4 regions of the Brevibacterium sp. Z349TD_9 genome follow, and region 3 is predicted to be linked to each of the others. Evidence: riboswitches for the same ligand, from Rfam matches in the RefSeq annotation. Region 3 holds a riboswitch; each other region holds the start of a gene.
What was found. A riboswitch is a leader RNA that binds a small molecule or an ion and turns the genes downstream of it on or off. The one in region 3 is predicted to bind thiamine pyrophosphate.

Region 1 (7,843 bases), 540 kb from region 3:
GCCCCCGGAGAGTCCCTGCGGGTGGGCGTCAGCGATCTCGGTGAGCCCGAGCGTCTCGAGCAGTCTGGTCACCCGCGATTCGACCTCGCTCTCACTCCATCCGGCCAACCTGGGGCCGAGGGCGAGCTCGTCGGCCACGCTGGCCTTGAGGAACTGGTGTTCGGGCTCCTGGAAGACCATTCCGATCCTCGGTGCGAGGAAGGCCGACGGCCAGCGGAAGGGCCGGTCGTGCTTTGCGCCTTCGGCCAGTGTCCCGTGGGCGCGCACTTCGCCTGCGAACTCGGGAATGAGTCCGGCCAGGGTGAGCGCCGTCGTCGACTTGCCGGCGCCGTTGGGTCCGACGATGCCGACCGCCTCGCCGGCTCGGATCTCGAGCGAGAGGTCGGTGGTCGCAGGCACCCCCGCCCGTGGCCGGGCCGCACTCAGCCTCTCAGCGGTGAGCACCGTCCCTCCCGGCTCGCCGGATCGCAACGCTCCCGGCTGACGCGGGGGAGTGCGGGAGCCGGACTCGGGCACCCAGATCCCGGTGGCCCGGAGCACCTCGGCGAGGCCGGGATCACCGAAGACCGCGGACGGCGATCCCTGCGCGACGACGCCGTCCTGCCCGAGGACGATGACAGTGTCGACGTCGTCCGACCACAGACTCACCCGGTGCTCGACGACGATCATCGTCGCCGAGGTGGCCGCCTGGACCGTGAGCACCGCGTCCCGGACCGAGGCCGCCGAGGCGGGGTCGATGTTCGCCGTCGGCTCGTCGAGGACGATGACCTCGGGGGCCATCGCGTGGATGCCGGCGAGTGCGAGGCGCTGCTTCTGGCCCCCGGAGAGTGCGGCCGTGGGGTGGTCGAGGGGCAGGTCGAGGCCGAGCGCTGCCAGGGAGGCGGGGATGCGCTCGTCGATGACTTCGGCGCTCATCCCGAGGTTCTCCATTCCGAAGGCGACGTCGTCGCCGACGCGGGAGAAGATCACCTGCGAATCGGGGTCCTGGAGGACGAGCCCGGTCACACCTCGGCGAGGATCCGGTGGGGCGTCACCGATCACGAGCTCTCCTCCGGCCTCACCCGATTCGACGGGGAGGACACCCGCGATCGCGTGGAGCAGTGTCGACTTCCCCGCCCCTGACGGGCCGAGGAGGAGAACCTTCTCACCTGCGGCGATGTCGAGGTCGAGGGGGCCGACGGCGAGCGTGTCCCGATCGGCGTGCCGCCACGAATAGCCGCGAGCGCGGATCGGCAGACCCATCAGCGGATGCGGCCGGAGGCGAACGAGGACAGCGCCCCGGTCTTCGCGATCGCACGGTAGGCGTACCACGCACCGATGCCGGAGATGACGATGCCGGAGACGATCGCGCACACGGCGTAGGCGAGCTGGTAGGTCAGCTGCCATTCGGCGTTGTAGAGGATGTTCTCGCTCACGGCCATGAAGGCGGCTGCGACGAGACCGGACAGCGTCGTCACCCACAGCGTGAACCTCCGGTAGCCGAAGGCGGCGAAGACGAGTTCGGCACCGAGGCCCTGGATGAAGCCCGACAGGAGCACGGTCGAGCCGAAGTGGGAGCCGAGGACGCCCTCGACGATCGCGGCGAGCACCTCGCAGAGCAGCGCGGCACCGGGCTTGCGGATGATGGCGCCGGCCAGAGGTCCGGCGAGCACCCAGAGTCCGGCGATGAGTCCGATCGAGGGCGGGAAGGCCTGGAAGCCGAGTTCGATGACCTTCCAGCTGGCGGCGAGCACCCAGAAGATCAGGCCGACCGCGATGCCGAGCACCGCGGTGACGACGTAGTCGACGACGCGCCACTTCTTCGTCGGCGGGGCCTGCGTGTAGGCGGGTGCGGACTTCGCGGCGGTTCCGGGCGCGGTGGTTCTCGGCATTGTGCCTCCTCGTGTCTCAAGGAGGGGTAGAAGAGTCTCGACTTCCTTCGGCGGTGCTAGCCGCATCAGGTTCGAGGGTCTGCAGCATGATCTGCACTCTCAGCGCCCCTGCTGGCGCTCCCCTGTCGTGAGACTTACTGTACAGCACCCGCCGCGCCGCCTGTCGGGACCGCGTCAGGCGATCAGGCAGGCGGCGATGGTCGTCATGTGTCGTGCGGCTGTGGTCAGCTCGGGACGATCATCACCGGACCCTCGGCATGGTGGAGGACCCCGCGGGAGACCGAGCCGAGCAGCGCGCTCTTGACCGCTCCGCGACCACGCGTGCCCATCACCGTCAGCTGCGCCCGCTTCGTCGCCTCCGAGAGCATCGCGGTCGCATCGCCGACGACCACCGAGGTGGAGATCGGCAGACCCGGGAACTGCTCGCCGAGCGCATCCGCCTCCGCCGAGAGCGCGGTCTCGAGCTGCTTCTGCCGACGGTCGGCGACGTCGGCGCCGAGCTCGAGCTCGGGATACCAGTAGAGCCACTCCTCGCCGGCGGGCAGGACGGAGACGACCTCGAGTCCGGCCTCCCTCGAGGCGGCCACCTCGGCGGCGGTGAACATCGCGATCCGCGCGGCCTCCGAACCGTCGACGGCGACGACGACCGGTCCGCGGGCCTCGCCGCGCTGTGCTGAGTGCTGGGGGACGACGATCGTCGGGCAGTGCGCGTGCGGGGGCAGGGCCGTGGAGACCGATCCGAGCATGCGACCGAGGAACCCGCCGCGCCCTCGGGCGCCGACGATGACCACCTCGGCGTTGGAGCTGAGGTTGACGAGGACGCCGGCGGCGTCGCCGGATTCGGCCGCGTAAGTCACGGGTTCGGGATGATCGGCGAGGAGTTCGGACGCCTCGGCGAGGAGCTTCTCGGCTCCCCGCAGTGCGGCCTCGTCCTCGGGTTCGGAGGGTATGGAGGCCATGTTCGGGTAGATCATCAGCGGCATCGTGAACGCCGTGACGACGGTCAGGGGGACGCCGCGGTGGAGGGCTTCGATCGCGGCGTAGCGCAGGGCCAGGGCCGCGAGTTCGGATCCGTCGAAGCCGACGAGGACGCCGAGGTCGCGGCTGAGTCCGGACTCGGCGGGCCGCGGGTCGGCGGCGCGGTCATCGGTCGGGTTCGCAGCGGCCTGGCGAGCGGGGTTCCGGTGGGCGTCAGCGTTCATGGCAGTCCTCTCGACGGGGCCTGACCAACCCTGACGATGACGGCGGCCCCGAAAACCACATCCGTCGTCGTCGCCTCCAGTCTACCAGTGCACTTCTACAGCGTGTAGAAAAGTCGCCGAGGCGGTCGCCGGGTTGCTGTGGCGCCGCGGGGTGGCTGTGGCACCGCCGAGTTGCTGTGGCGCCGCGGGGTGGCTGTACGCCCGCGGGGTGGCTGAGCGGCCGGCGGGCGCATGGGGTTGCCGAGTCGAGGACGCCAAGTGTCGATTTCTGGCTCGCGAATCGACACTGAGCGTCCTCGAGTCGCAGCGCGCCGCGGAAAACCGGGCGGCACCCCGCGTAGGCGCCGGGCGCAGGCCCGATGGACAGCCCGGCCTCAGATGGGAAAGCCGAGGTAACTCAGGGCCGCGCGGATGATGTGCTCCTGACCGTGGGAGAGTTCGCTCGCGATGTCCTCGCGCAGCGCCTCCGACGGCGTGAGCCAGTCGAGGCTGAGCGCGTCCGCGCGCGGGGTGCACTCGCCGCGGACCTCCATGACGAAGCACATCGAGATCGCGTGCTGACGCGGGTCGTGGAGGAGCGCCGCTCCCTCGGTGGGGAAGTACTCGGCGATGTGGAACGGCGCGATGGCCGGGGGGACGACCGGCAGCGCGAGCGGACCCAGGTCGTTCTCGGCATGGCGCAGCAGAGCCGCGCGGATCGACTCGTGGTAGCGGATGCGGCCGCCGACGACCTCGCGACCCAGGGTGCCGTCGTCGAGGCGGCGCAGCAGGAGGCCGATCTCCTCGACATCGCCGGCCTCTCCGACGCGGACGGGGATGGCATTGACATAGGGGATGGGGAGACGGCGACGAAGCTGGGCGAACTCGTTGTCGTCGAACCAGTTCTCGTCGAAGTCGAGGGCAGTGCGGGTCATATCCCGATTATGTCACAGTTCACCTCGACGGACGGGTGGGAGGAGGGGGGTCGAGGCGGCTCATGCCGGTCGGGTAAAGTATCTTGATGTCAAGATAAAACTCCGGCCGGGCCGCAGCGTCGCAGTGACGTGGCCTACAGTTGAGTCAACCACTCTCCGGCCAGCGGCGGTCGTGACATGGCCCGCAGCGGTCAACGACGATTGAAGGGATTGTCCATGATTGATCATGAGGTCCGTACCCACAAGAGCTCAGAGAACCTGGCTCGTGAGGATCAGCTCGCCTGGAAGATCGCCGAGGTCGCCTCCGACCCGACGCCCGTCGATCCCGAGGTCACCGAGATGGTGATCAACCGCGTCATCGACAACGCCGCCGTCGCGGCCGCCTCGGTGAACCGTTCGGCCCCCACCCACGCCCGCGAGCAGGCACAGGCGCACCCCTTCACCCCGGGTGCGACGATCTTCGGACTTCCCCTCGCCGAGCGCTTCTCCCCGGAGTGGGCGGCCTGGGCCAACGGCGTGGCCGTGCGCGAACTCGACTTCCACGACACCTTCCTCGCCGCCGAGTACTCCCATCCCGGTGACAACATCCCGCCGATCCTCGCCGTCGCCCAGCACATGGGCATCGGGGGAGCGGACCTCATCAACGGCATCGCCACCGGGTACGAGATCCAGGTCGACCTCGTCAAGGGCATGAGCCTGCACCAGCACAAGATCGACCATGTCGCCCACCTCGGCCCCTCGGCCGCGGCCGGCATCGGGGCGATGCTCCACCTGCCCACCGAGGTGACCTTCCAGGCAATCCAGCAGGCCCTGCACGTGACGACGGCGACCCGCCAGTCCCGCAAGGGTGAGATCTCCTCGTGGAAGGCCCACGCACCGGCCTTCGCCGGGAAGATGGCCGTCGAGGCCGTCGACCGGGCGATGCGCGGTGAAGGCGCCCCGAACCCGATCTACGAAGGCGAGGACGGCTTCATCGCGTGGATCCTCTCAGGCCCCGAGGCCCGCTACACGATCCCGCTGCCGGGCAAGGGCGAGGCCAAGCGCGCCATCCTCGACACCTACACCAAGGAGCACTCCGCCGAATACCAGGCGCAGGCGCTCATCGACCTCGCCCGCAAGCTCGGCGGTGAGATCGAGGACCTGACGAAGATCAAGCGCATCATCATCCACACCTCGCACCACACGCACAACGTCATCGGCACCGGCGCGAACGATCCGCAGAAGATGGATCCGAAGGCCAGCCGCGAGACGCTCGACCACTCGATCATGTACATCTTCGCCGTCGCCCTCGAGGACCGCGGCTGGCACCATGAGGACTCGTACACCCCCGAGCGGGCCGCCCGTCCCGAGACCGTCGAGCTCTGGCACAAGATCGAGACGACCGAGGATCCCGAGTGGACCCGCCGCTACCACTCGACCGACCCGAACGAGAAGGCCTTCGGCGGCCGCGTGGAGATCGAGTTCGAGGACGGGTCGACTCTGACCGACGAGATCGCCGTCGCCGACGCCCACCCGCTCGGTGCCCGCCCGTTCGTCCGCGAGAACTACGTCGAGAAGTTCCGGACGCTCTCCGCGGGCATCCTCACCGAGGCCGAGGCGAACCGCTTCCTCGACCTCGCCGAGAACCTCGAGAGCCTCGACGCAGCGGGCGTGGGCCAGCTGAGCTTCGCCGTCGAAGGGCTGAAGCACAGCGGTTCGAAGGGCATCTTCTGATGCTCGGGGCAACGACCACACCGGCCGAGCGCCGGAAGAGGTTCCGCGAGCTCCTCGCCGGCGACGAGATCGTCCAGTTCCCCGGCGCGATCAACCCGATCAACGCCCAGATCATCGAGCAGATCGGCTTCGAGGGCGTCTACATCTCCGGGGGCGCGTTCTCCGCAGCCATGGGCGTGCCCGACATCGGTCTGACCACCCTCACCGAGGTGGCCGACCACGGTCGTGCGATCGCCCGGGTGACGAACCTGCCGACGTTCATCGACGCCGACACCGGCTGGGGCGAGGCGATGAACGTCGCCCGCACCGTCCAGGAGTTCGAGGACGCAGGCATCTCCGGCATGCACCTCGAGGACCAGGTCAACCCGAAGCGGTGCGGCCACCTCGACGGCAAGGAGGTCGTGACCACGGTCGAGATGACCAAGCGCATCGCGGCCGCCGTCAAGGGCCGCCGGGATGAGAACTTCGTCATCTGCGCCCGCACGGACTCCCGTGCGGGAGAGGGACTCGATGCCGCGATCGACCGGGCGAAGGCCTACGTCGACGCCGGTGCCGACATGATCTTCCCCGAGGCGATGCGCGACTTGGATGAGTTCGAGCGCTTCGCCGCCAGCGTCGACGTGCCGATCCTGGCGAACATGACGGAATTCGGAAAGAGCGAACTGTTCACCACAGAGCAGTTGGCGAACGTCGGGGTCAAACTCGTGATCTACCCGGTCACGACCCTGCGTCTCGCCATGGGTGCGATCAAGTCGGGCCTGCAGACGATCCGGGACAAGGGCACCCAGGTGGACCTGCTCGAGGGGATGCAGACCCGCGCGGACCTCTACGACACCATCGACTACGCCGCGTACAACGACTTCGACGCGGCCGTATTCAACTTCTCACAGGAGGGTCACCAGTGACCGAAGAAATCAAGAAGGGCCTCGCCGGAGTCGTCGTCGACACCACGGCCGTCTCGAAGGTAGTCCAGGAAACCAACTCGCTGACCTACCGCGGATACCCCGTGCAGGAGCTCGCGGCCAAGCGCAACTTCGAGGACGTCGCCTACCTCATCTGGAACGGCGAACTGCCCACCGAGGAGCAGCTGGCCGAGTTCAAGGCCCGTGAGCACGCCCAGCGGGAGATCTCGCCGAGCTCGTCGACATCATCCTCGGCCTGCCCAAGGACGCTCACCCGATGCACGTCGTGCAGACCGCGGTCGCCTACCTCGGCGCCGTCGACCCCGAGGCCGACGTCGAAAGGCCCGAGGCCAACCTCGCGAAGGCCGAGCGCCTCTACGCGCAGCTGCCGACGATCGTCGCGATCGACCACCGTCGCCGCCACGGGCTCGACCCGGTGGCGCCGACGAAGGACCTCGACTATGCGGCGAACTTCTTCAAGATGGTCTTCGACGAGGTTCCCGCCGACGAGGTCGTGCGCAGCTTCGACATCTCGATGATCCTCTACGCCGAGCACTCGTTCAACGCCTCGACGTTCACCGCCCGCGTCATCACCTCGACGACCTCCGACCTCTACTCGGCCGTCGCCGGTGCCGTCGGTGCCCTCAAGGGACCCCTGCACGGCGGCGCGAACGAAGCCGTCATGGCGATGCTCGAAGAGGTCGGCACGGCCGATAAGGCCTCGGCATGGATCGACGACGCCCTGGCCCGCAAGGCGAAGATCATGGGCTTCGGACACCGCGTGTACAAGAACGGCGACTCGCGCGTGCCGACCATGCGCAAGGCCTTCGAGGAGATGGCCGAGGTCAAGGGCGCGACCGACCTCCTCGACCTCTACAACACCTTCGAAGAGGACTTCGTCTCCCGCAAGGGCATCTATCCGAACCTCGACTACCCGTCGGGTCCGGCCTACCACCTCATGGGATTCGACACCGAGCAGTTCACGCCGATCTTCGTCATGGCCCGCATCACCGGCTGGACCGCGCACATCTTCGAGCAGCAGGCCTCGAACGCGCTCATCCGCCCGCTCAGCGCCTACGACGGTCAGCCGCAGCGCGAAGTCCCCGACAGCCGGGGCTGAGCATGAGCACCGACGGTCGGTCCACCCCGGGCCGGTACCGTCCGGTCGACCTCGAGGGTTTCGACTTCACCGTCACCGGTGGCGTCGGGACCCTCGTTCTCGATCGGAGGGAGAAGCGCAA
Region 2 (7,843 bases), 1.3 Mb from region 3:
GTCGATCGTCATGCTCGACGAGCCGACCGCGGCCCTCGGAGTCGCCCAGACCGCCGAGGTGCTCAACCTCATCGAACGCCTCCGCGACCGCGACCTCGGCGTCCTCCTCGTCAGCCACAACATGGCCGACGTCCAAGCCGTGTGTGACCGCGTCCACGTCCTGCGCCTGGGCAAGGACGCCGGCGACTTCCCCGGTGATGAGCGCACCGACGTCCTCATCGCCGCCATCACGGGAGCCAACGACAACGTCGTCACCCAGCGGGCGGCACGCAGGGGTGAGCGCCGATGACCCGGAACTCGTTCATCACTGACGAACGGATCTCGCAGGAGGGGTTCGTCCGCACCTTCGTCCGGCGGATCAAGGAGGGTCAGCTCGGCTCGTTCCCGGTCATCCTCGCCCTCGTCATCATCGTCATCGTCTTCCAGTCGGCGAACAGCAACTTCATCTCCCCTGCCAACCTCGTCAACCTCTCCACGCAGGTCGCCTACCTCGCGATCCTCGCCCTCGGGATCAACCTCATCCTCCTCCTCGGCGAGATCGACCTCTCGCTCGCCCAGCTCGGCGGTCTCTGCGCCTCCGTGCTCGGTGTCCTCGTCGTCAGGCAGGGTGTGCCCCCGATCATCGCCCTGACGATCATGCTCCTCCTCGGCCTCGTCGTCGGCGCCATTCAGGGCTGGTTCTTCGCCGTCGTCGGCATCCCCGCCTTCGTCGTCACCCTCGCCGGCCTCCTCGCCTTCACCGGCCTGACCCTGACGACGCTGGGCACGCAGAAGAACCTCTCGATGGCCGACACCTTCGCCTTCGACTTCGCGAGCTACTACTTCCCCGCCATCTGGGCCTACGTCTTCGGCGCGGTCGCGGTGCTCGGCTTCGCCGCCGGGATCATCCACTCGAAACTGCGCCGGCACAATGCCGGACTCGACAGCGCGAGCTGGACATCGGTGATCATCCGCATCGTCCTCCTCACCGCGGTCGTCTTCGGATTCCTCATCCTCGTCAACCAGGACTTCGGGCTGGCGATGCCGTTCTTCCTCATGCTCGTCATCGCCATCGTCATCGACCTCGTCCTGCGGAAGACGAAGTACGGTCGATCGATCTACGCCGTCGGCGGCAAGGTCGAGGCCGCCAGGCGCGCAGGCATCCGGGTGACCTGGGTGCGGATCAGCGTGTTCATGACCGCCGGAGTCCTCGCCGCGCTCTTCGGCTTCGTCAAGGCCGGGGTGACGACGAACGCGGGGTCGACGCTCGTGGGCACGCAGGACCTCCTCAACGCCATCGCGGCGGCCGTCATCGGCGGCACCTCGCTCTTCGGCGGGCGCGGTTCGGCGTGGGCTGCGGTGCTCGGGGCGCTCGTCGTCGGCGCGATCAACAACGGCCTCTACCTCATCGGCTTCAACTCCGACGCGCAGCAGATCATCACCGCGCTCGTCCTCCTCACCGCCGTCGTCATCGACGCGATCAGCCGCCGCGGCCAGCGCTACGTCGGCAGAGGGTAGGCGTCGGAGGGTAGGCGACAGAGGTCCGACGGCCGCCGATAGGCGGCTGGGTCGGTCGCCGAGGCGGAACTGAGTCACTTTTCGCCCGATCAGTCGGTTCAAGACCAGACCGATCGGGCGAAAAGTGAATCATCGGGGCCGGGCGGCTGGATTGAAAGTGGGGTCGGGCGGGTTCGCGGCGGTGGGCCGTGCGGGCACCGTCGTCGCCCCCTAGGTGTCGGTGATACAGTCGGGGGCAAATGACATGGGGTGCCCGGTGCGACTCGCGCAGGGCTGAGAGAACACCCATCGAACCTGATCTGGGCCATGCTAGCGAAGGGATCGTCATGACCGACATCGACCTGTCGTCGGCGCATGCGCGGCTGCGCGCGTCGAACCCGCTCATCCAATGCATCACGAACACGGTCGTGCAGCAGTTCAGCGCGAACGTGCTCCTCGCCGTCGGGGCGTCACCGGCGATGCTCGACCACGACGCCGATGCCGCGCAGTTCGCCCACCTCGCCGGCGGTCTGCTCGTCAACTTCGGCACCGCGACGGACCAGCAGTTCCTCGCCGCCGACGCCGCCGTCGACGCCGTCGACGCCGTCACCGAGGATGCCAAACCCTGGGTGCTCGACCCCGTGAGCATCGGCGCCGCCGACCACCGCACCACCCGGATCCGCCGCGCCGCGGCCGCCCACCCGACCGCGATCCGCGGCAACGCCTCGGAGATCGCGGCACTGGCCGGAGCCGGAGCGGGCGGGCGCGGGGTCGAGTCCACCGACGAGGTCGACGCCGTGCTCCCGGCCGCCGCCGAGCTCGCCCGCACGACCGGCGCCATCGTCGCCGTCTCCGGTGCCCGGGACGCCATCGTCGCCCACATCGACGGGGCCGACCACATCGCCCGCGTCGACGGGGGACACTCATTCATGCCGCTCGTCATCGGCACCGGCTGCTCACTCGGCGCCGTGACCGCCGCTTACCTCGCCGCCGTCCCGCCGGCGGGGACGAGTTCGCAGGCGGGCCCGGCAGGATCGGCCGCGTTCGAGCGCTTCACCGCAGTCGTCGCCGCCCACGCCCACTTCGCCGTCGCCGGAGAGGCCGCCGCCACCGGGGCGCTCGGACCGGGCACCTACTCGGTGCACTTCCTCGACGCGCTCTTCACCACCGACGACGACCGGATCGGCCGCGCCCGGGTCGAGGTGACCACAGTATGAGCGGCGATCGGCTCGCGGGCATCGACACCCGCCTCTACCTCGTCACCGATACCGCGCAGTGCGCGGAGGCGGGACGAACCGTCGCCGAGACCGTGCGCGCGGCCGTGACCGGGGGAGTCGGTGTCGTCCAGGTCCGCGACAAGGACATCGACGACACCGAATTCCTCGTCCTCACCCGTGAGGTCATCGCCGCCGTCACCGAGGCGATCGCCGGGACCGACCGCCGCGTTCCCGTCTTCCTCAACGACCGGGTCGCCGTCGCCCGCCGCCTCCTCGACGAGGGCAGCGACGTCCACATCCACGTCGGCCAGACCGACACCCCCGTCGCCGAGGTGCGCGACCTCCTCGGCGACGGCCCCCTCGTCGGCCTCTCCGCCGCCGAACCCGAGGAGTTCGCCACGGCCCAGGAGACCGGCGGCGTCGACCTTGTCGGCATCGGACCGGTCTTCGACACGACGACGAAGACCGACGCCCCGGCCGGGATCGGTCCCGACCGCCTTGGCGAACTCACCGCCTCGGCGGGGATCCCCGCGGTCGCGATCGGCGGCATCGACGCCGAGCGCGCGCACGAACTGCGGGGACGAGGACTCGTCGGCATCTGCGTCGTCTCCGCGATCTGCCGCGCCGAGGATCCCGAGCAGGCGGCCGCGGACCTCCTCGACGCCTTCGGCGACGGCACCCGAAAGGACGGGGAACAGGCATGAGCGAGCGACCACCGATCGCGCTGTCGATCGCCGGCACCGACCCGAGCGGCGGGGCGGGAATCCACGCCGACCTCAAGACGTTCACCGCCCTCGGCGTGCTCGGGACGACGGCGATCACCGCCCTCGTCGCGCAGAACACCCACGGGGTGTCCCGCGTCTACCCGATCGACGAGGACTTCGTCACCGATGAGCTCGACAGCGTGCTGAATGACATGCCCGTCGACGCGACGAAGACGGGCATGCTCGGATCCCGGTCGCTCGTCGACCTCGTCGTCGACCGGGCAGCGACCTCCGACTTCGGGTTCTTCACCGTCGACCCCGTCATGGTCGCGACCTCCGGACACCGCCTCCTCGAGGTCGATGCCGTCGACGCCGTGCGCACGCGCCTGCTCCCGGCCGCCGACCTCATCACACCGAACCTCCCCGAGGCGGCCCTCCTCCTCGGCGACGACGTGCCCGAGGCGACGACCCCTGAGCAGATGCGCGACCAGGCCAGGGAGCTCGTCGCGCGCGGCACGCGCGCCGTCCTCCTCAAGGGCGGGCACGCCGCAGACGGCGAGGTCGCCGACATCCTCGTCACCGCCGACGGGGAGGTCACCGAGTTCGCCCACCCTCGGATCGCGACCCCGAACACGCACGGGACCGGGTGCACGCTCTCGGCTGCGATCACCGCCGAGGCGGCCGTCCTCCGGCGGGCCAACGGCGGGAAGACGCTGGCCTCTGAGGACATGCGGCAGGCAGTCGAACGGGGACTCGACTTCCTTGCCCGGGCGCTCGCCTCGGCGGCGGACTGGAAGGTCAGCCTCGACCCCGCGGGCGCCCACGGACCGGTCGACCATCAGGTCGACATCGTCCGCCGCTGACCCCGCCCGAGCACCGTACCCGGAGCGCTTCACCATCGCAGCACCGCGGCGCCCCGGACCCGACCCGATCGACGACGATTCGACCCAAGGAGACACGTATGACGACGACCTTCGCCGCCGGCCCGCAGACCACCGAACTCTGGGACCACGTCCGCCCGATCATCGAGGCGATCGAGGCGCTGCCGTTCCTCAGCCAGCTCGCCGAGGGCAGCCTCGATCCTCTTGCGTTCACGAACTACATCACTCAGGACAGCATCTACCTCAGCGGATATGCGAAGGCGATGTCCTTCCTCGCCGGGAAGACGACGGACCGGGACGAGTCCCGGTTCTGGTCCACCTCGGCGGCGGAGGCGATCACCGTCGAGGAGGAGATGCACGCCCAACTGCTCTCCGATGCCCGCCTCGGGCAGGCGCACTCCCAGCTCGAGGCCGAGGACCGGGTGGGTCCGTCGCCGACGACGCTCGGATACGTCTCGTTCCTCGTCGCCACGGCCGCGACCCGGTCCTACGGTGAGGGCGTCGCGGGAGTGCTGCCCTGCTTCTGGGTGTACGCGCACATGGGCAAGGTGCTCATCGAGCGCGCCGGAGAGATGGACGAGAACCACCCGTATCGGACGTGGGTGCAGACCTACGACGCCCCGGAGTTCGACGAGTCGACGCGGAAGGCCGTCGAGATCCTCGAACGCGAACTCGACCGGGCGCCAGCCGATGAGGCGGCGCGGATGCGGGCCGCGTTCGAACGCGCGTGCGTCTACGAACTCCACTTCTGGGCCTCGGCGCACGCGTTGCAGGACTGGGACGCGGGCGTCTTCGCGGTGCCCGCGGCCGAACCTGTGCGGTGAGCGCCGACGCTGCGCGGAGGGCGGCCTCCGCGCAGACGGCGACCCCTCCGCTGCGGCGGCGCAGTGACCTCCTCCGCGGCGGCGCAGTGACCTCCTCTAAGCGCGGCCCTCGCGGCGGTCGTCGACGATCATGGTCAGCGGGGCGAACTGTCCGAGAACCATCCAGCCCCGGCACAGTGTCGTCCAGAGGATGACGCGATCGACCTGGGACAGGGGGACACGGTCGTGCCGCGGACACGTGAGGCGCCCGAGGGCGAAGACGATCGCCGCAAAGCCGGCACCGATGATGGTGATGATCAGCAGATCCATGACGAAACCCCCTCGCAGCCGCAGTGGAACCCTGGATTCCAGTGTCTCTCCGAAGTGGCGCTGTGGAAAGGGGCCAATCGCACATCAGTGGCCTCTTCGCGCCGCAGTGAGGGCGAGGCGGCAGGGCTGGCGCGACCCGAACGGGCTGAGGCCTACGAATACGCGAGGCTGAGCCGGTTCGCCGCCTCGACGACCGCCGCTGCCGCAGCTGAGCCCTGCTCGGCGGTGATGGCAGACGGGAACGTGAAGCGCACGCTCGTCTTCGCGACCTCGGCGTCGATGCCGAGAGCGAGGAGCACATGCGAGGGCTCATCGGAGCCGACCGCGCACGCCGATCCGCTCGAGGCCGTGACCCCGAGGCGTTCGAGCTCGAGGAGCACGGCCTCCCCGCTCGTGCGGGAGAAGCAGAACGACGCGTGGTTGGGGGTCCGCGACTCAGCACTGCCGGTGAGGAGTGCCCCGTCGACGGACCGGAGCACCTCGGCGATGAAGTCGTCACGGATGCCGGCCACCCGGGCGGCCGCCTCGGCGCGTTCGGACTCCGCGAGCTCAAGCGCGGTGGCGAACGCGACGGCGAGGGCGACGTTCTCCGTCCCCGACCGCCTGCCCGACTCCTGACCGCCGCCGTGGATGATCGGCTCGATAGGGATGCGGGCGCGGATCGCCGCGACTCCGATGCCCTTCGGCGCACCGACCTTGTGCCCGGCCAGCGTGATCGCGTCGACGCCGAGGCCCGCCAGCGGCAGCCATCCCGCGGCCTGCACGGCATCGGTGTGGACGTGCGCGCCGGCGGCATGGACGACCTCGCTCAGTGCCGCGATGTCGGCGACCGTGCCGATCTCGTTGTTCGCATAGCCGAGGCTGACGACCGCGGTGTCCTCCCGCAGGACCGCCCGCAGGGCCTCCGGGGTGATCGTCCCGTCGGGGTCGACCTCGACATACGCGACATCGAACCCGTGGCGTCGGGCGAGGAAGTCCGCCGAGGCGAGCACCGCTTCATGCTCGAGCGGAGAGGTGACGAGGTGCCGGCGTCCGGGATCCGTCCCCGCCGAGGCGGTGGCGTCGGGAAGCCCGCCGAGCGCCATTCCGATGACCGCGAGGTTCGCCGCCTCCGTGCCGCCGCCGGTGAAGACGATGTCCGTGCTCCGCATCCCGAGCACCCGCGCCACCCGGGCCCGCGCATCCTCGAGCGCCTCCGCGGACACGCGCCCGAACTCGTGGTGGCTCGACGGGTTCCCGAACGCCCCGCTCAGGTACGGCCAGGCCGCTTCGAGCGCCTCCCGACGCACGGGTGCCGCGGATGCGGTGTCGAGGTAGAGCGGGCCCATTTCAGTCCGCCGCCGGTCGGATCTCTGCCGCAGCGGTGTCGCCGTGAGCATCGCCTGACGCGTCGGCACCGCCCTGGTGAACGTGTTCACCGACAGCCGTGACCGCGCCGCGTGCCGGGTGCGACCGCTCGGTCGCCTCCGACAGCACGAGATCGAGTCCGAGGTCGATCGCCCGGACGCTGTGGGTGAGCGCCCCGGAGGAGATGACGTCGACGCCGGTGTCGGCGATCTCCGCGACGGTCTCAAGGCTGACGTTGCCGCTCGCCTCGATGATCGCCCGGTCCCCGATGAGCGCGACCCCGCGCCGCAGGTCGGCCAGGGAGAAGTTGTCGAGCATGATGATGTCGGCGCCTCCGTCGAGGACCGCAGGGATCTGCTCGAGCCGGTCGACCTCGACCTCGATCATCGTCGTGTGCCCGAGCCTCTCGCGCGCCGCCAGCAAGGCGGCAGTGACATCACCGCCTGCCCCGGTGAGCACGCCGAGGTGGTTGTCCTTGACCATGACCGCATCCGAGAGCCCGAACCGGTGACTGCTCCCACCCCCGCACACGACCGCGTGCTTCTCGAACGCACGCAGACCCGGAGTCGTCTTCCGGGTGTCGGCGATCCGCGTCCGCCCGTCGACCGCGTCGACGAAAGCCCGGGTCAGGGTCGCGATCCCGCTCATCCGCTGAGTGAAGTTGAGCGCGATCCGCTCCGCCCGCAGCACCCCGCGGGCCGGCCCCGAGACGGTGGCGAGCACCTGGCCCGCACTGAACCGCTCACCGTCGCCCGCGAGCACCTCGACCGCGATGGCTGGGTCGGTGAGGGTGAAGGCCCGCGCGAAGACCTCGCAGCCTGCGAGCACCCCGTCCTCCCGGGCGCGCAGCTCCGCGGTCGCCTGCGCATCCGCCGGCACGAAGACCTCGCCGGTGATGTCACCCCACGGGGCGTCCTCGTCCAGCGCCCGGCGCAGGGCGGCATCGATCGTGGTCGTCGTCAGCATGAGGCTGCCTCCTCGTGGTTGCGGTCGAGCACGGGATGCCCGGCCCCCGACCATGATGCCGCAGGTCGCCGCGCATCCACGTCCGTGCGGACGTGAGCTCCGACGCTCTCCGTGCGGGC
Region 3 (7,843 bases):
GTCATCTCCGACATCCTCGTCAAGGGCGCGCAGGCGATCTCGACGAATCCGACCGCCGTCCTCGTCTTCACGTGCATCTTCGCCGCGATCGCCGTGACCGTACTCGGTCTCGCGGTACCCGTGACCGCCTCGTTCATCATCAGCTGGGTCATCGTCGGTCCGGCCCTCATCACCCTCGGCGTCCCCGAGGCGGCGGCCGCGATGTTCATCTTCTACTACGCCGTCCTCTCCGAGGTGTCCCCGCCGACCGCGCTCGCCGCCGTCGCCTCCTCGGCCATCACCGGGGGCCGGGTCATCGCGACGATGTGGCAAGCGTGCAAGTACGCGATCCCCGCCTTCCTCGTCCCGCTCGCCTTCACCTTCACCCCCGAAGGCGCCTCCCTCGTCGCGCAGGGCGGATTCCTCGGGGCCCTGTGGACCGGTGCCGTGTCCGCGTGCGCCGTCGCCGCGCTCGCCGCCGGGGCCGGCGGCTGGATCATCCGCCGAGCCGGCTGGCCCGAACGCGTCCTCTGCTTCATCGCCGCCGGCGCGCTCCTCTACCTCCAGCCGCTGTCGATGACCATCGGCTTCGCCGCCCTCGCCCTCGCCGTCATCGTCCACCTCATCCTCCGACGTCGTCCTCGGAGTCCGCAGGCCACCCCCGCCGAGGCGGCCCACCCATGACCTCGCACCTGACCTCCCAGCCCGGTGCGGGGACCGGACGGCCCAGCCGCCCGACCGCCGACGCCAACTGCTGGCGCCAACCGCTGGCACCCGATCGTCCATTGAAGCCGCTGTCACCGGACCTCCACTGAGACACCCACAAAGAAAGGGAAGAGCCCATGAAGAGAACGAAGATGTTCACCGTCACCGCGGCCGCGATCGCCGCAGTCCTGGCCCTGAGTTCGTGCGGCGGCAAGCGCGAGAACACCCCGGCCGCCGAAGGCGGTGACGGCTGCACGGCGGCGTCGGGCCAGATCACGATCGCCACCGGCAACTCGACGGGCGTGTACTACGTCCTCGGCGGCGGTCTCGCGCAGCTGATCTCCGACAACACCGAGCTCAAGGCCACCGCCGCCGAGACGGGCGCCTCGGTGCAGAACCTCCAGCAGCTGGCGAAGGGCGACTACGACATCGCGTTCTCGCTCGCCGACACTGCAGCCGATGCCGTCACCGGCAACGCCGACTTCGACAAGCCCGAGGAGATCTCGGCGCTCACGCGCATCTACGACAACTACACGCACGTCATCGTCCGCAAGGACGCGAACATCAAGTCCGTCGAGGACTTCAAGGGCAAGACGATCTCGACCGGGTCACCGAAGTCCGGCACCGAGGTCATCGCCAACCGCCTCATCGAATCCGCGGGCCTCGCCGACGGTGATGTGACGAAGCAGCGGCTCGACCTCGCCAAGACGGTCGACGGGATGAAAGACGGGACGATCGACGGCATGGTGTGGTCGGGCGGTCTGCCCACCGCAGGCGTCACCGACCTCTTCACCTCGAACGGCGGGGACGTCGAGTTCGTCGACATCTCCGGGCTCGAGAGCAAGATGAAGGAGCTCAACCCCGTCTACGAGGTGGCCGAGATCCCCGCCGACACCTACAAGGGCGCGGGCACGGTGAAGACGATCGTCACCCCGAACGTTCTCATGGTCCGCAACGACATGGATGAGGGCACGCAGTGCGCGCTGACGAAGCTCATCTATGACAAGAAGGCCGACCTCGAGAAGGTCCATGCGGCCGCGAAGGACATCACACTCGACACTGCGGTGCCGCCGGAGCCGATCACACTCGCACCCGGCTCGCAGAAGGCCCTCGACGAGCTGCAGAAGTGAGGGACTGAGTCCGTCGACGATGGTCAGCGCTCGATCCACGCGGCGCTCGAAATCCGCGTCCGGGGCGACTCGGATTTCCGGCTGCGCGTGGATCGGCGGCCTGGGTCCCGGCCCCGCGTGGATCGGCGGCCCGGGTCCCGGCCCCGCGTGGAGCGACGCTGCCAGCGCGCCCCGCGCCTCAGCCTCGGCGGGGGCCGACCGTCGGCTCGGGAAGGTACACCTGGGCCCCGCGCTCGAGGAACTCCCGGCTCTTGGCCTGCATGCCCGCGATCGCGGCCTGCGCCTCGGCGCTTCCGTAGGTGTCGCGGATGTCCTGGGAGATGCGCATCGAGCAGAACTTCGGCCCGCACATCGAGCAGAAGTGCGCGGTCTTCGCCGGTTCGGCGGGCAGGGTCTCGTCGTGGAATGCCTCCGCTGTCTCCGGGTCGAGGCCGAGGGCGAACTGATCGCGCCAGCGGAACTCGAACCGCGCCTTCGACAGTGCATCGTCACGGGCGCTCGCCCCGGGATGTCCCTTCGCGACGTCGGCGGCGTGCGCGGCGATCTTGTACGTGATCACGCCCGTCTTGACGTCCTCGAGGTCGGGCAGGCCCAGGTGCTCCTTCGGGGTGACGTAGCAGAGCATCGCGGTGCCGTAGCGGGCGATCTCCGTGGCCCCGATCGCCGAGGTGATGTGGTCGTAGCCGGGAGCGATGTCCGTGACCAGCGGGCCCAAGGTGTAGAAGGGCGCGCCGTCGCAGAGCTCCTGCTGCCTCTCGACGTTCTCCCGCACGAGGTGGAGCGGGATGTGGCCGGGGCCTTCGACCATGACCTGGACGTCGTGGGCCCACGCGCGCTTCGTCAGCTCGGCGAGGGTGTCGAGTTCGGCGAACTGTGCGGCGTCGTTGGCGTCGGCGATCGATCCGGGACGCAGCCCGTCGCCGAGGGAGAAGGCGACGTCGTACTGGGCGAAGATCTCGCAGAGCTCGTCGAAGTGGGTGTAGAGGAAGTTCTCCTCGTGGTGGGCCAGGCACCAGCCGGCCATGATCGAGCCCCCGCGAGAGACCATGCCGGTGACCCGGTCCGCGGTGAGCGGGACGTAGCGGAGCAGCACGCCCGCGTGCACGGTCATGTAGTCGACGCCCTGCTCGCACTGTTCGATGACGGTGTCGCGGTAGATCTCCCAGGTGAGCGCCTCGGCGTCGCCGTCGACCTTCTCAAGTGCCTGGTAGATGGGGACGGTGCCGATGGGGATCGGGGAGTTGCGGATGATCCATTCGCGGGTGGTGTGGATGTCGTTGCCCGTCGAGAGGTCCATGAGGGTGTCGGCACCCCACTTCGCGGCCCACTGGAGCTTCTCCACCTCCTCGGCGATCGAGCTCGTCACCGCGGAATTGCCGATGTTCGCGTTGATCTTGACGAGGAACGCCTTGCCGATGATCATCGGTTCGGACTCGGGATGGTTGATGTTCGAGGGGATGATCGCCCGGCCGGCGGCGACCTCGGAGCGGACGAGTTCGACGTCGCACTGTTCGCGGATCGCGACGTAGCGCATCTCCGGAGTGATGATGCCCTTCCTGGCGTAGTGCATCTGCGTGACGGTGCGTCCGTTCTTCGCTCGCCGAGGTGACCGCTCCGGACCCTGCCACTGCTGAGAGGGCGCCCCGCGGCGGACGGCGGCTCGGCCGTCGTCTTCGATGAGGTGTCCGCGCGCCTCGTAGGTCTCCGTGTCGTCGCGGTCGGCGATCCAGGGCGCGCGGTGCGGCGGAAGCCCGTGTTCGGGAACGGCGCCGGGGCCGACGGTGCGGTAGACGTGGACGGGCTCGTTGGGGCGGCCGTTCGTGTCCTCGAGGTCGATGCGGGTGACCGGCACGCGGATGTCGTGCTCGCTGTCCTCGAGCCAGGCCAGGGAGTGCGAGGGGTACTGCTCGAGGGGGAAGTCCTCGGCGGGCGTGGTGTTTTCGGGTGTGTCAGGGGTAGGCGCAGTCATCTGCGATCCTCTCTTCCTCCGCCGGTATCAACCGGATCAGGTTCAACGGTCTCGAGCGGCCCTAGCCCGATCTCAGCCTCCTGCCGGAGGCCCCCGTGGGGTCACACAACGACTATCACAGTGTGCGCGTCGCCACAAAACAGCGCGTCCCGTCGACCGTTCGGCGACTGCCGATCGCCCTCGATTAACGCGCACCCGGTCGCTCTCGATCAACGCGGCGGGAGAAAATCGATGCTCCCGCGAAGTCGGTCGCTTTCGATCAACGCGCAGCCGGAATTCCGAGTCCGGGGCGACGCGGAATTCGGGCCCCGCGTGGATCGGGGCTGGAAGTGTCGGCTGCGCGTGGATCGAGGCTGGAAGTGTCGGCTGCGCGTGGATCGGCGTGCGGAGTGCCGGCGCCGGCCCCTACGCTCCCTGGAAGAAGGCCTTGGCGGCGGCACCGAGGGCGACGACGTCGCTGATCGCGCACATCTCCCGCGCCGAGTGCATCGAATAGAGCGCCGGTCCCACGTCGACGGTCGTCATCCCCATCCGCGTCGCCGTCAGCGGTCCGATCGTCGACCCGCACGGCACGGCGTTGTTCGACACGAAGTCCTGGTATTCGACCCCGGCCGCAGCGCACGCCTGCGCCCACACCGCGGTGCCCACGGCGTCGGTTGCATACCGCTGCTGGGCATTGTGCTTGAGCAGGGGTCCGCCGCCGAGGCGGGGCCGCACCTGCGGGTCGTGCCGCTCCTGATAGTTCGGGTGGACGGCATGACCGGCGTCCGAGGACACGCACACCGACCCGGCCAGCGCGGCGAGGTGGTCGCTGCGCGTCGCGTCGGGGTAGAGGGAGGCGACGATGCGCTCGGCGACGTCGGCGAGGAACGGTCCGCTCGCCCCGGACCGAGAGTTCGACCCGATCTCCTCGTGGTCGAACCCGGCGAAGAGGGCGAGGTGGTCGAGCGCCTCGGCGTCGAGCCCGACCATCGCGGTGACCCCGGCGTGGACGGAGAGGAGGTTGTCCAGCCTCGGCGAGGCGAAGAACTCGTCTGCGGCACCGAAGAGCGCAGGCTCCTGGACGGGGATCGTGTAGACGTCGTGGCCGACGATGAGCTCGGGATCCACCTCGGCGGAGGCGGCGAGGAGCTCGAGGACGTCGGCCTCGGCGAGGTCGGCGAGACCGACGATCGGGGTCGTGTGCCGCTGCTTGTCGAGGGTGAGGCCCTCGTTGACCTGCCGGTCGAGGTGGATGGCCAGCTGCGGGATGCGCGCGATCGCCCCGGTGCGCGCGAGAACGACGGTGCCGTCGGCGAGGCTGAGGCGCCCGGCGAACGCGAGCTCCCGGTCGAGCCACGAGTTGAGCAGCGGCCCGCCGTAGATCTCGACGCCGACCTGGCGCACCCCGGCGGTCGCGAACTCCTCACCGGGCTTGAGCTTGAAGGCGGGGGAGTCGGTGTGCGACCCGAGGACGCGGAACGGCGGGATCACCGAGGTGGTCTCTGTCGGGGTCATCCACGCGATGATCGCACCGTCGCGGACGACGAAGTATCCGCGGCCGGGTTCGAGCGCCCAGGAGTCGCGTTCGTCGAGCCGGTGGAAGCCGGCGGCGCCGAGACGGTCGGCGGCGGCAGCGGTGGCATGATAGGAACTGGGAGAGGCAGAGACGAATTCCGAGAGATCGGCTGCGACCTGCGCGTTTGCTGTCTGGTCGGTGGGAGGAGTGCTCATTTTCTCAGCCTATCCTTTGCGGTAGCTTTGATCACAGGTGCTTTGATCACAGCTCCGAAGCGGCAGACCCGGGACGACGAATGAGATTGCGAGGGGACTTCGACGTGAACCAATTCGTGGCCGAATGGAACACCTGGCGGGACTCGCGGAACTCGTCGTTGGCGACACCCTTCGGCTGGCTCAGCGTCGTCGGCCTGCACTGGCTCGATGGGGAGTCGACCTGGCCCGACGCCCCTGGAACCTTCACCGTCGACGACGACGGCTGGGTGCGCCTCGCGCTCGACCCGAGCACGAAGGCCGGCCCCGCCGCACAGACCTTGGACCTCCTCTCCCGCCCCGCCGAGGACGGAGCTAACGCCGAGGACGGAGCTACCGCCGGGGAGGCCCCCGCCGACGACTCGCCCCAGGTCAGGGTCGACGACACCGGTTTCAGTGCGAAGCTGCCGACGGGCGGTTCGCTCGGCTGGTTCACCGTCGGGCACGTGCTCTACGAGCTCATCGACCGCGGTGGGCGGATCGGTGTGAGGATCCGCGACGCGAAGTCGCCGCTGCTGAGCAAATTCGTCGAGGTCCCCGTCTACGACCCCAACCGTGAGTTCGTCTTCCTCGGTCGCTTCACCCCCTATGAGCAGCCGCAGGCACAACCGGTCTCCACCGCGCAGGAGGGTCTCGAGCTGACGACGACGGTCGTCGGCGAGGTCACGTTCACCGGCCCCGACGGCGAGGTCACGCTCATCGCCTCCGGGTGCCCGGCGACCGGACTCCAGCTCGACTTCCACGATGCCACGAACGGGAGGACCACCTCGGCGTGGCGGACGCTCGATCTGGGCATCCCCAACGCCGACGGATCGCTCGTCGTCGACTTCAACCGCGCGGTGAACTACCCGTTCGCGTTCTCCGCGTTCGCCACGTGCCCCGCCCCGGTGCCGGGCAACGTCGTGCCCTTCGCCGTCACCGCCGGAGAACGGCGGCCCCCGTTCTTCTACTCGGAGGCCGGCATCAATGTCCCCTTCCTCTTCTACCGCTGGTGGGACGAGGCGAGCGCCGAGGCGACCCGACCGTGGTACGCCCGGTTCGGCCTCGACATGACCGTCCTCAACCCCAACGAGGATGAGATCGACCAGTCGCTCGTCGGCTTCGACGGAGTCGCGATGTCCGGCGGCGACCTCGCCCCGCTCACGCGCAAGGCGCGCTCGCGGCTCGTCAGGGTCGCCACCGATGCGCTCACCTCACGGCTGCCGGTCATCGGGATCGGGGCGTTCGCGGAGTTCGTCATCACCGCCCAACGGGAGCTGCGCGACCAGCAGGGCCACACCGAGGCGACCCCCGAACCGCGCGCGACGACACCCGGTCGGGTGCCGATCGTCATGAACAACGAACTCGACCCGGCCTCGGTGGGACTCGACGTCGTCGGCACCGACGCGACCGGACTCATCTACGCGGAGGCGGACATGACGCTGCCGCTCGAATCGACGTACCGCGAGATCGGCGAATTCGAGGCGGCGCTGGCGGCGAAGGCGCCGATCGGCAGCTGGGAGGAGTTCGACTTCCGCGTCGTCACGATGGTCCGCCGGCACCGCTAGAGGCGCGGCGACCCCGATTCCGGCATCCCTCCGGGCGCTCGGCAAACCCGCGCAGGGTTGCTCAGCGCCCGGAGGGCTGCCGGGACGAGATCTACCAGATCGTCACACGGGCCTCGGGCGCGAGGTACATGGCATCGGACTCGCTCACGCCGAAGGTGTCGTGGAACGCCGTCATGTTCTTCACGACCTGGTTGCACCGGAACTCCTCCGGCGAATGCGGGTCGATGCTCAGCCTGCGGACGCGCTCCTCGGTGCGCATCTTCGTCCGCCACGCCTTCGCCCATGCGGCGAAGAACTCCGCGGCCTCCGCTTCGGTGGGGGTGCGGCCGAGTTCGAGTTCGAGCGCCTTCCACCCGATCGACAGTCCGCCGAGGTCGCCGATGTTCTCTCCCACGGTGAGCGCCCCGTTGACGTGCTGACCGGCCTCGAGACCGGCGGGAACGAGCGCGTCGTACTGGTCGATGAGGGCCTTCGTGCGCTCCTCGAAGCGCTCCCGATCCTCGGCCGTCCACCAGTCGACGAGGTTGCCGTCGCCGTCGTAGCGCGAGCCCTGATCGTCGAAGCCGTGTCCGATCTCGTGGCCGATGACCGCGCCGATCGCCCCGAAGTTCGCCGCCACCGAGCCCTCGGCGTCGAAGAACGGGGGCTGGAGGATCGCGGCGGGGAAGACGATCTCGTTCATCACCGGGTGGTAGTAGGCGTTGACCGTCTGCGGGGTCATCAGCCACTCGGTGCGGTCGATCTCACCGCCGATGCGCGTGATC
Region 4 (7,843 bases), 1.1 Mb from region 3:
GGTGGCCCGACCGACGAGGTTGGTGATGCCGATGCCGCGGGAGAGCAGATGCTCCTCATCCTCGATCGAGAGGCCGAGAGACGCATCCACGAGGTGGTCGGTGAGCCCCGCCTGGTGGAGCGAGGGCCAGAAGCGGTTGCCGGGGCGGGCGAACGGGGCGTTGACCGCCGCCGTCCACAGACCCGGATTGATGCCGACGATCAGGAGGGAGAGCTGCCCGGAACCCGCGGGCAGCACATCGTCGATCGCATCGGGATCGTCGGTGGCGAAGCGGGCGAGATCGTCCTTGGTCGGTTTCCGTCCCGCCAGCGGGGACGGTCTGCGGGAGCTGCGGCTTTCCTCGGACACGTCCCCCAGACTACCGTCGAAGGACGACGAGCCGAACGGAGGTCCGGCATGAGCCACGCACACACCCGAGCGGAATCAGGCGAGTCCGCTCCGTTCCACTTCGAGACGACCTGGCGCGTCGCCGAAGCGGTCGAGCCGGTGTGGGACGTGCTCTCCGCCATCGACGACTGGCCTGGTTGGTGGCCGGGACTGGCGTGGGTGCACGCTGTCGACGGAACGCTCGCCGAAGGCTCCAGGGCGCAGATCGGTGTGCGCAGCCCCCTCGGCCTCTCCCTGTCGATGATGCTGCGCATCGAAGCGATCGACCCGCCCCGGCAGGTCGTGCTCAGCGCCGAGGGGGACCTGCGCGGTACCGGGGTGTGGACGCTGCGCCGGTCGGGACCGCTCACCGTCATCGATGCCGTGTGGTGCGTGACGACGACGCGTCTGGCCCCACGCCTGCTGCGCCCCCTGTCGGCCAGGATGCATGCCGCGGTCATGGCCGCAGGCGAGACCGGCCTGCGCCGTCGCCTCAGCGCGCGGGCGTAGGGGAGTCCGCGGCGGACCAGGCCTCGATCCCGCCGGCCAGCGAGCGCAGGCGCACTCCCTCCGGAGTGCCGGGAGCCGCGGCCGCCACGGCCTTCGCCGACCGGACTCCCGACCGGCAGTGGACGACGATGTCGGTGGCGGGGCCGACCACCTCGGCGAGGGCCGGCCACCCCCGGTCGACGACGACGTCGAGGGGCACATGGACGGTGCCGGGGATGGACTGGACCTGCCGCTCCCACTCCTCGCGGACATCGACGATGACCGCGTCGGCCCCCAACGCACGAGCCTCGGCGACGGTGACCTCGTCGACGGCGGGCGCCGAAGCTGCCGGGGGAGCCGCACACGCGACGGCGACCTCGGTGAGGTCGGTCACGGCAGGCCGATCCGGGTCGGCGGAGAAACGCAGCGTCGTGAAGGTCGTCCCCAGCACATCCGTGCGCAGGAGCCTGCCGATGAGGGGGTCCCCGATGCCGCAGATGAGCTTGACGGCCTCGGCGGCCATCGTCGATCCGACGAGACCGCAGAGGACGCCGAGGACTCCTCCCTCGGCACAGGTGGGCACCGAATCGGCGTCGGGGATGTCGGGGAAGAGGTCGCGCAGCATCGGTCCGTGACCGGGCACGAAGGTGCTCACCTGGCCCTCGAAGCGGAAGATCGTCCCCCACACGAGCGGGGTGCCGGTGAGCTCGGCGGCATCGTTGGACAGATACCGGGTCGCGAAGTTGTCCGCACCGTCGATGACGAGATCGTGGGCGGCGAAGAGCTCGAGTGCATTGTCCGGGCTCAGGCGTTCCGCGAGGGCGGTCACGGACAGATGCGGGTCGAGGCGCAGCAGCGCATCCCTGGCCGAGTCTGCCTTGGGGCGGCCGACGTCGGCATCGCGATGGAGGATCTGGCGCTGAAGGTTCGAGACCTCGACGCGGTCGTCGTCGATGACGGTGAGGAGTCCGATCCCCGCCGCCCCGAGGTACTGGAGCACCGGGGCTCCGAGGCCGCCGGCGCCGACGACGAGGACCCGCGCGGCCCGCAGCCGCCGCTGGCCGAGATCTCCGACCTCTGGGAGGCTGAGATGCCGCGCGTACCGGGCGAGCTCATCGGGCGTGAGCGCGTCGACGGGCTCGACGAGCGGGCGCAGAGGTGTCCCGCTCATGGCCCCATCACCAGGTTCTCCGTGGTGACCCTGCCCTCGTGAGGTGAGGAGGCGAGTGCCAGCGGACGCTTGGGGATCCGTCCCGCGCCCCGAGCCAGGCGGCCCGCCTCGACGGCGAGCGCCATCGCCCGAGCCATCGCCGGTGCGTCATGGGCGCGGGTGACCGCCGAGGCGAGCAGCACGGCCGTGCACCCGAGCTCCATCGCCAGCGCCGCATCCGAGGCCGTGCCCACGCCGGCATCGAGGATGACGGGCACCTGCGCACGGGCGACGATCGTCTCGATGTTGTGGGGGTTGAGGATGCCCAGACCCGAGCCGATCGGGGCCCCTGCCGGCATGACCGCGGCGACCCCGGCGTCCTCGAGGCGCTTCGCGAGCGCCGGATCGTCGTTGGTGTAGGCGAAGACCGTGAACCCGTCGAGGACGAGCTCCTCGGCCGCCCGGAAGAGCTCGACCGGGTCGGGCAGGAGGGTGTCCTCGTCAGCGATGACCTCGAGTTTGACCCACGAGGTCTCGAGCGCCTCCCGGGCGAGCTTGGCCGTGAGCACAGCGTCCCGGGCGGTATAGCAGCCCGCGGTGTTCGGCAGGGAGCGGATGCCGAGTCGTTCGAGGAGGGCGAAGACCGAGTCCCTGGCGTCAGCGTCGAAACGGCGGATCGCCACGGTCGTCAGCTCCGTCGCCGAGGCGGTCAGTGCGTTCTCGAGGATGCTCAGGGTGCTCGCCCCTCCGGTGCCCATGACGAGGCGGGAGTCGAAGGTCGCTCCGTCGATCGTCCAGCTCATCTCAGCCTCCCTGCACAGCAGTGACGATGTCGACGGTCTGGCCGTCGACGATGGCGAACTCGGCCCAGAGTCCACGGCGGATGACCTCACCGTCGACAGCGAGGGCCACCCCGAGACGGCCTCCGTCGACGGGAGTCCCGTCCGTCGCGAGCTGCCTGCCGGTGACGTGCTCGACGAGCGAGCGGGCCGTGGTGCCTGAGGCGAGCTCGCTGCTCTCCCCGTTGAGTGTGATGGTCATGGTTCCTTCCTTGCTGTGGTCATCGCCGCCACAAGGCGCGGAGACGGGCTCTCGTTCGACTGTGCGGCTTCGGAGAAGCGGCGGGGAGCAAGGGCCGCGGGCGCCCCTGCGGGCAGCCACGGCGAGTCCTCACCGCGGGTGAGATCGGCACCGAGGCGGGCCCCGAGCGGAGTGAGGAGGATCCCGTGGCGGAAGTACCCGGTGGAGACGACGCAGCCGGGGTCCGTGCGCCCGATGAACGGCACGTCATCGGGTGATCCGGGTCGGGCACGCGCAGTGATCTCGGTGATCTCGGCATCGAGGATCCCGGGCACGAGCCGTTCGGCATCGTGGAGGAGACGGTGGACTCCCTCGGCGAGCACCCCGGGCCGTCCGTCCTCACGGGACGTGGCGCCGAGGACGAGTTCCCCGTCGGGGCGCGGGACGATGTAGACGGGCCGACCGGCGACGAGTCCGCGGATGGTGCGGGTGAGCAGCGGCGGTGCGCTCGCGTCGGTGCGCAGCCGGATGATGTCGCCGTGCACGGCTCGCAGCGGCAGGTCGGGGACGCCGGCGATCGTCCCCACCGCTTCACCGGCGGCGACGACGACCTGGTCGGCGGTGAGGCTGCGCCCATCGGCAAGAGCGACGCCGACGGTGCGGCCGCTGACGCGGACGAGTCCGGTCGCCTCCTCACGGACGATGTCGTCGTCGAGGAGCGAGAGCAGGGCGCCGGTGATCCGTCGTGGGTCGACGGCATGATCGCCGGGGATGCGCACCGCCCCGCTCACCCCTGGCGAGAGGGCGGGCTCGAGATCGCGGGCCCGGGATCCGGTGATGAGTTCGACCTCGGACCCCGCCTCGGCCTGCAGGGCGCGCAGGTCCCGCAGGGTCGCGAGATCCGCCCTGTCCCCGGCGCACACGAGGGTCTCCGTCTGCGTCTCGCCGAGGTCGTGCCCGGTCTCGGCGGTGAGTCGCGAGGCGAACTCGGGGTAGAGATCGGCAGAGGTGCGCATGAGGGGGAAGAGCGGAGACTGCCCCCACGCGATCTCCGCGGCCGGGGCGATCATGCCGGCGGCGGCATACGAGGCCCCTTCGCCGGGTGCGGGGTCGATGAGCGTGACCGACGCTCCCCGGCCACGCAGCTCCCATGCTGTGGCGAGCCCGATGATCCCGGCCCCGATGACGATGACGTGCACTGTATTCTCCCTCCGGCGGCATGACCCGCATCAGGTGCGGCGGTCGGCACGAAGCCCTCTCAGCCTCCCAGCGAGGCTCCCGCGAACTCCTCTACTCTAGGAGCATGGTTCCCGTGATGACAACGTCCTCCGCCCAGCGAGACACGCAGACCACGACTCGAACCGCGCGTCGGCGCGCGCTCGAGGCGGCCCGCCTCTACCTCTGCACCGATGCCAGGACCAAGCAGGGCGATCTCGCCGCGTTCCTCGACGCCGCATACGCCGGGGGCGTCGACATCATCCAGCTGCGCGACAAGAGCCTGGAGGCACGAGAGGAGATCGCCGCCCTCGAGGTCCTCCGGGACGCCGCCCGCCGCCATGGCAGGCTCTTCTCCGTCAACGACCGTGCCGACGTCGCCCTCCTCGTCGGCGCCGACGTCTTCCACGTCGGACAGGGTGACCTCACGAGCGGCCAGGCCCGTGCCGTGCTCGGACCCGACGTCCTCCTCGGCCGTTCGACCCACTCGATCGACCAGGCGCTCGCCGCCGACGCCGACCCCGACATCGACTACCTCTGCCTCGGGCCCGTGTGGGAGACCCCGACGAAACCCGGGCGACCGGCCGTCGGCCTCGAGCCCCTGCGGGAGATCACCGGACGGGTGAGTACGCCCTGGTTCGCGATCGGCGGCATCGCCGCCGGTGAGCGGCTCGACGCGGTGCGCGAAGCCGGAGCCGAGCGCATCGTCGTCGTCCGCGCCGTCACCGAGGCCGATGATCCCGCCGCAGCGGCAGCGACCCTGAAGGGAGAGCTGTGAGGATCCTCATCGCCGGAGCCGGGGCCACCGGGGGAGCGTTCGGCACCCGCCTCGTCGAAGCCGGACGTGACGTCACCTTCCTCGTCCGACCCGAGCGCGCCGAGGCGCTGCGCGCATCGGGGCTGCGCTTCATCGGCCCCGACGAGGACAGGACGAACCCGGTGGCCGTGACGACCGCCGAGGAGCTCGCAGCGAACCCGATCCCTGCGGACCTCGTCCTCATCGCCGTCAAGGCCAGCGGCCTCGACCAGGTCATCGACGACATTCGCCCGGCGATCGGGCCGGACACGCTCATCATTCCGTTCCTCAACGGCATGGCCCATATCGACCGCCTGGACAGGGAGTTCCCCGGGCAGGTGCTCGGGGGCCTCGTGAAGATCATCGGCACGATGCGCGGATACGACGTTGTGCAGATGACGGACATGGCGACGATGACGATCGGCCGCCTCGGCGGGGGAGAGGTGCCTTCCGGGATCGTCGAGGCCCTCGACGTCCCCGGCTTCCGCCTCCAGGTCATCGATGCCATCGATGACGCACTCTGGGAGAAGTGGGTCTTCATCGCCGCAGCCGGCGTGGTCACGTGCCTCTTCCGGGCGCCCGTCGGGGCGATCATGGCCGCCGGCGGCGAACCCCACGTCGTCGCGATCGTCGACGAGCTCGAAGCCGTGGCGATGGGCGCCGGACACCCGATCTCGGCGCGCTCCCGCGCGGTGACGCTCTCGATGCTCACCGCCGAGGGCTCCTCATTCACCTCATCGCTCTATCGCGACGTCACCGCCGGACTGCCCAACGAGACCGAGCACATCCTCGGCAGCCTCGCGGCGACCGCGGCGGGACTCGGGGTCGCGACCCCGCTGCTCGACCTCACTCTCGTGCAGCTGCGAGCAGGCGAGATCGACCGGGCGGGATGACCGGAGAGGGGTCTGCAGCCTGGCCGCGGTTTCGGAAGCCCGCGCGCACCGGCCGCCGCCTGCGCGGAGACGATGGGCCGCCTCGGCGAGACCGGAGAGCACGAGGGCGAGCGATGTTTCCAGGCTCAGCCGGCCGGCTTGACCGCCCGCACGATCGCCGAGTGCAGGCCGTCGGCGACCTCACGCGTGAAGTCGACCGCGACGTCGACGAATCCGACAGCGCGAAGACCGTCGACATACTCCGTTCGTGACAGAGCCCCGGCGATGCAGCCGACATGCGACCCGCGCTCACTGCGCTCCTGCGGGCTGAGACGGTCTTCGGAGACGACATCGGAGACTCCTATGCGCCCGCCCGGAGCGAGCACGCGGAACATCTCGCTGAGCACGGAGTGCTTGTCCGTGGAGAGGTTGATCACGCAGTTGGAGATGACGACGTCGACGGCGGCGTCCGGGAGCGGGACGGCTTCGATCGTGCCTTTGAGGAACTCGACGTTCGTCAGGCCCGACTTCGCCCGGTTCTCCTCGGCGAGAGCGAGCATCTCATCGGTCATGTCCACCCCGTAGGCGAATCCGGTCGCACCGACCCGGCGGGCGGAGAGGAGGACGTCGAGACCACCGCCCGAACCGAGATCGAGCACCCGTTCGCCATCCCGGAGCTCGGCGACGTCGGTGGGGTTCCCGCAGCCGAGACTCGCCTCGACGGCGCCGACGGGCATGCCCCCGACCGTCGTCGCGTCATAGAGTCCGGCACCGAATCCGCGCGGGGATTCGGGACAGCAGTCCGCGCTGCCGTCCTCGCGGAGCAGCTCATCGTTGCCCACTCCGGATGCGGAGGCCGTCGCCGCCTCCGCATAACGCGCCCGCACTGCTTCGCGGACCTGGTCGTCGTCAGCCATAGCGCTTCCTCTCCGTCGCTTCCTCGTCACCGGTGTGAGATCGATCCTGGTCGTCTCCCCAGCACGTGTCAACGCCGCCGTCCGCCCCCAGCCGCTCCGGCTGCGGCACCCGCGTCGCCGACGGCATGTGAGTAGAATGGCCGGGGCCTGCAACCGGGTCCGACAGCAACGAGCAGGGGACAGGATGACTCAGGCGGACACCTCGGCGACGGAGACCCGCGAACTCAAGCGGGGACTGCACACGAGGCACCTGCAGATGATCGCGATCGGTGGTGCCATCGGCACCGGCCTCTTCCTCGGTTCGGGCGGAACGATCTCCCAGGCCGGTCCCGGAGGCGCGCTGCTCGCCTACGCCGCGATCGGCGTCATGGTCCTCTTCGTCATGCAGTCCCTCGGGGAGCTCTCCACCCACCTGCCCGTGGCCGGGTCCTTCCACACGTACGGGTCGAAGTACATCAGCCCCTCCTTCGGCTTCGCCATGGGATGGAACTACTGGTTCAACTGGGCGATCACGCTGGCCGCCGAGCTCGTCGCCGCCGGGGTGATCATGTCGTTCTGGCTGCCCGACGTGCCCTCGTGGATCTGGGCCGCGGTCTTCCTCGCCCTGCTCACCGGGCTCAACTTCCTCTCCGCCCGTGCCTTCGGCGAGGGCGAGTTCTGGTTCTCCGCGATCAAGGTCACCGCCGTCCTCGTCTTCCTCGTTCTCGGCGTGCTCATGATCGCAGGCATCCTCGGCGGACCCTCCCCGGGCTTCTCGAACTGGACGACCGGCGAGGCTCCGTTCGCGGGGGGATGGATGTCGATCATCGCCGTGTTCATGATCGCCGGCTTCTCCTTCCAGGGCACCGAACTCGTCGGCGTCGCCGCCGGAGAGTCCAAGGATCCGCGCCGGGACATGCCGCGAGCGATCCGCACGGTGTTCTGGCGGATCATGCTCTTCTACATCGGCGCGATCGTCGTCATCGGGTTCCTCCTGCCCTACACCGACCCTTCCCTGCTCGCCTCGGCCGACAAAGAG

Region 1: linked by a shared signal. The riboswitch ahead of AC0VYB_RS04080 (ECF transporter S component) and the one ahead of thiC (phosphomethylpyrimidine synthase ThiC) in region 3 are both predicted to bind thiamine pyrophosphate.
Region 2: linked by a shared signal. The riboswitch ahead of thiM (hydroxyethylthiazole kinase) and the one ahead of thiC (phosphomethylpyrimidine synthase ThiC) in region 3 are both predicted to bind thiamine pyrophosphate.
Region 4: linked by a shared signal. The riboswitch ahead of thiO (glycine oxidase ThiO) and the one ahead of thiC (phosphomethylpyrimidine synthase ThiC) in region 3 are both predicted to bind thiamine pyrophosphate.

The regions. Positions count from the first base shown of each region.
Region 1 covers NZ_CM149680.1:930,667-938,509, forward strand. Annotated here, with positions in the region: gene AC0VYB_RS04075 (ABC transporter ATP-binding protein) at 1-1,242, opposite strand, end outside; gene AC0VYB_RS04080 (ECF transporter S component) at 1,242-1,871, opposite strand; TPP riboswitch at 1,897-2,005, opposite strand; gene AC0VYB_RS04085 (universal stress protein) at 2,096-3,073, opposite strand; gene AC0VYB_RS04090 (DUF4916 domain-containing protein) at 3,448-3,987, opposite strand; gene AC0VYB_RS04095 (MmgE/PrpD family protein) at 4,204-5,700, shown strand; gene prpB (methylisocitrate lyase) at 5,700-6,605, shown strand; partial or broken gene AC0VYB_RS04105 (bifunctional 2-methylcitrate synthase/citrate synthase) at 6,602-7,722, shown strand; gene AC0VYB_RS04110 (enoyl-CoA hydratase/isomerase family protein) at 7,725-7,843, shown strand, end outside.
Region 2 covers NZ_CM149680.1:2,987,858-2,995,700, reverse strand. Annotated here, with positions in the region: gene AC0VYB_RS13975 (ATP-binding cassette domain-containing protein) at 1-289, shown strand, start outside; gene AC0VYB_RS13970 (sugar ABC transporter permease) at 286-1,497, shown strand; TPP riboswitch at 1,733-1,836, shown strand; gene thiM (hydroxyethylthiazole kinase) at 1,824-2,693, shown strand; gene thiE (thiamine phosphate synthase) at 2,690-3,397, shown strand; gene thiD (bifunctional hydroxymethylpyrimidine kinase/phosphomethylpyrimidine kinase) at 3,394-4,260, shown strand; gene AC0VYB_RS13950 (TenA family protein) at 4,359-5,102, shown strand; gene AC0VYB_RS13945 (hypothetical protein) at 5,199-5,411, opposite strand; gene AC0VYB_RS13940 (cysteine desulfurase family protein) at 5,564-6,739, opposite strand; gene nadC (carboxylating nicotinate-nucleotide diphosphorylase) at 6,741-7,724, opposite strand; gene nadB (L-aspartate oxidase) at 7,718-7,843, opposite strand, start outside.
Region 3 covers NZ_CM149680.1:391,200-399,042, forward strand. Annotated here, with positions in the region: gene AC0VYB_RS01725 (TRAP transporter permease) at 1-663, shown strand, start outside; gene AC0VYB_RS01730 (TAXI family TRAP transporter solute-binding subunit) at 822-1,814, shown strand; gene thiC (phosphomethylpyrimidine synthase ThiC) at 1,993-3,783, opposite strand; TPP riboswitch at 3,780-3,890, opposite strand; gene AC0VYB_RS01740 (M18 family aminopeptidase) at 4,189-5,496, opposite strand; gene AC0VYB_RS01745 (DUF1684 domain-containing protein) at 5,601-7,079, shown strand; gene AC0VYB_RS01750 (M13 family metallopeptidase) at 7,171-7,843, opposite strand, start outside.
Region 4 covers NZ_CM149680.1:1,489,042-1,496,884, forward strand. Annotated here, with positions in the region: gene AC0VYB_RS06695 (mismatch-specific DNA-glycosylase) at 1-348, opposite strand, end outside; gene AC0VYB_RS06700 (SRPBCC family protein) at 397-876, shown strand; gene moeB (molybdopterin-synthase adenylyltransferase MoeB) at 860-2,026, opposite strand; gene AC0VYB_RS06710 (thiazole synthase) at 2,023-2,808, opposite strand; gene thiS (sulfur carrier protein ThiS) at 2,810-3,046, opposite strand; gene thiO (glycine oxidase ThiO) at 3,043-4,224, opposite strand; TPP riboswitch at 4,215-4,317, opposite strand; gene thiE (thiamine phosphate synthase) at 4,341-5,018, shown strand; gene AC0VYB_RS06730 (2-dehydropantoate 2-reductase) at 5,015-5,929, shown strand; gene arsM (arsenite methyltransferase) at 6,055-6,825, opposite strand; gene AC0VYB_RS06740 (amino acid permease) at 7,010-7,843, shown strand, end outside.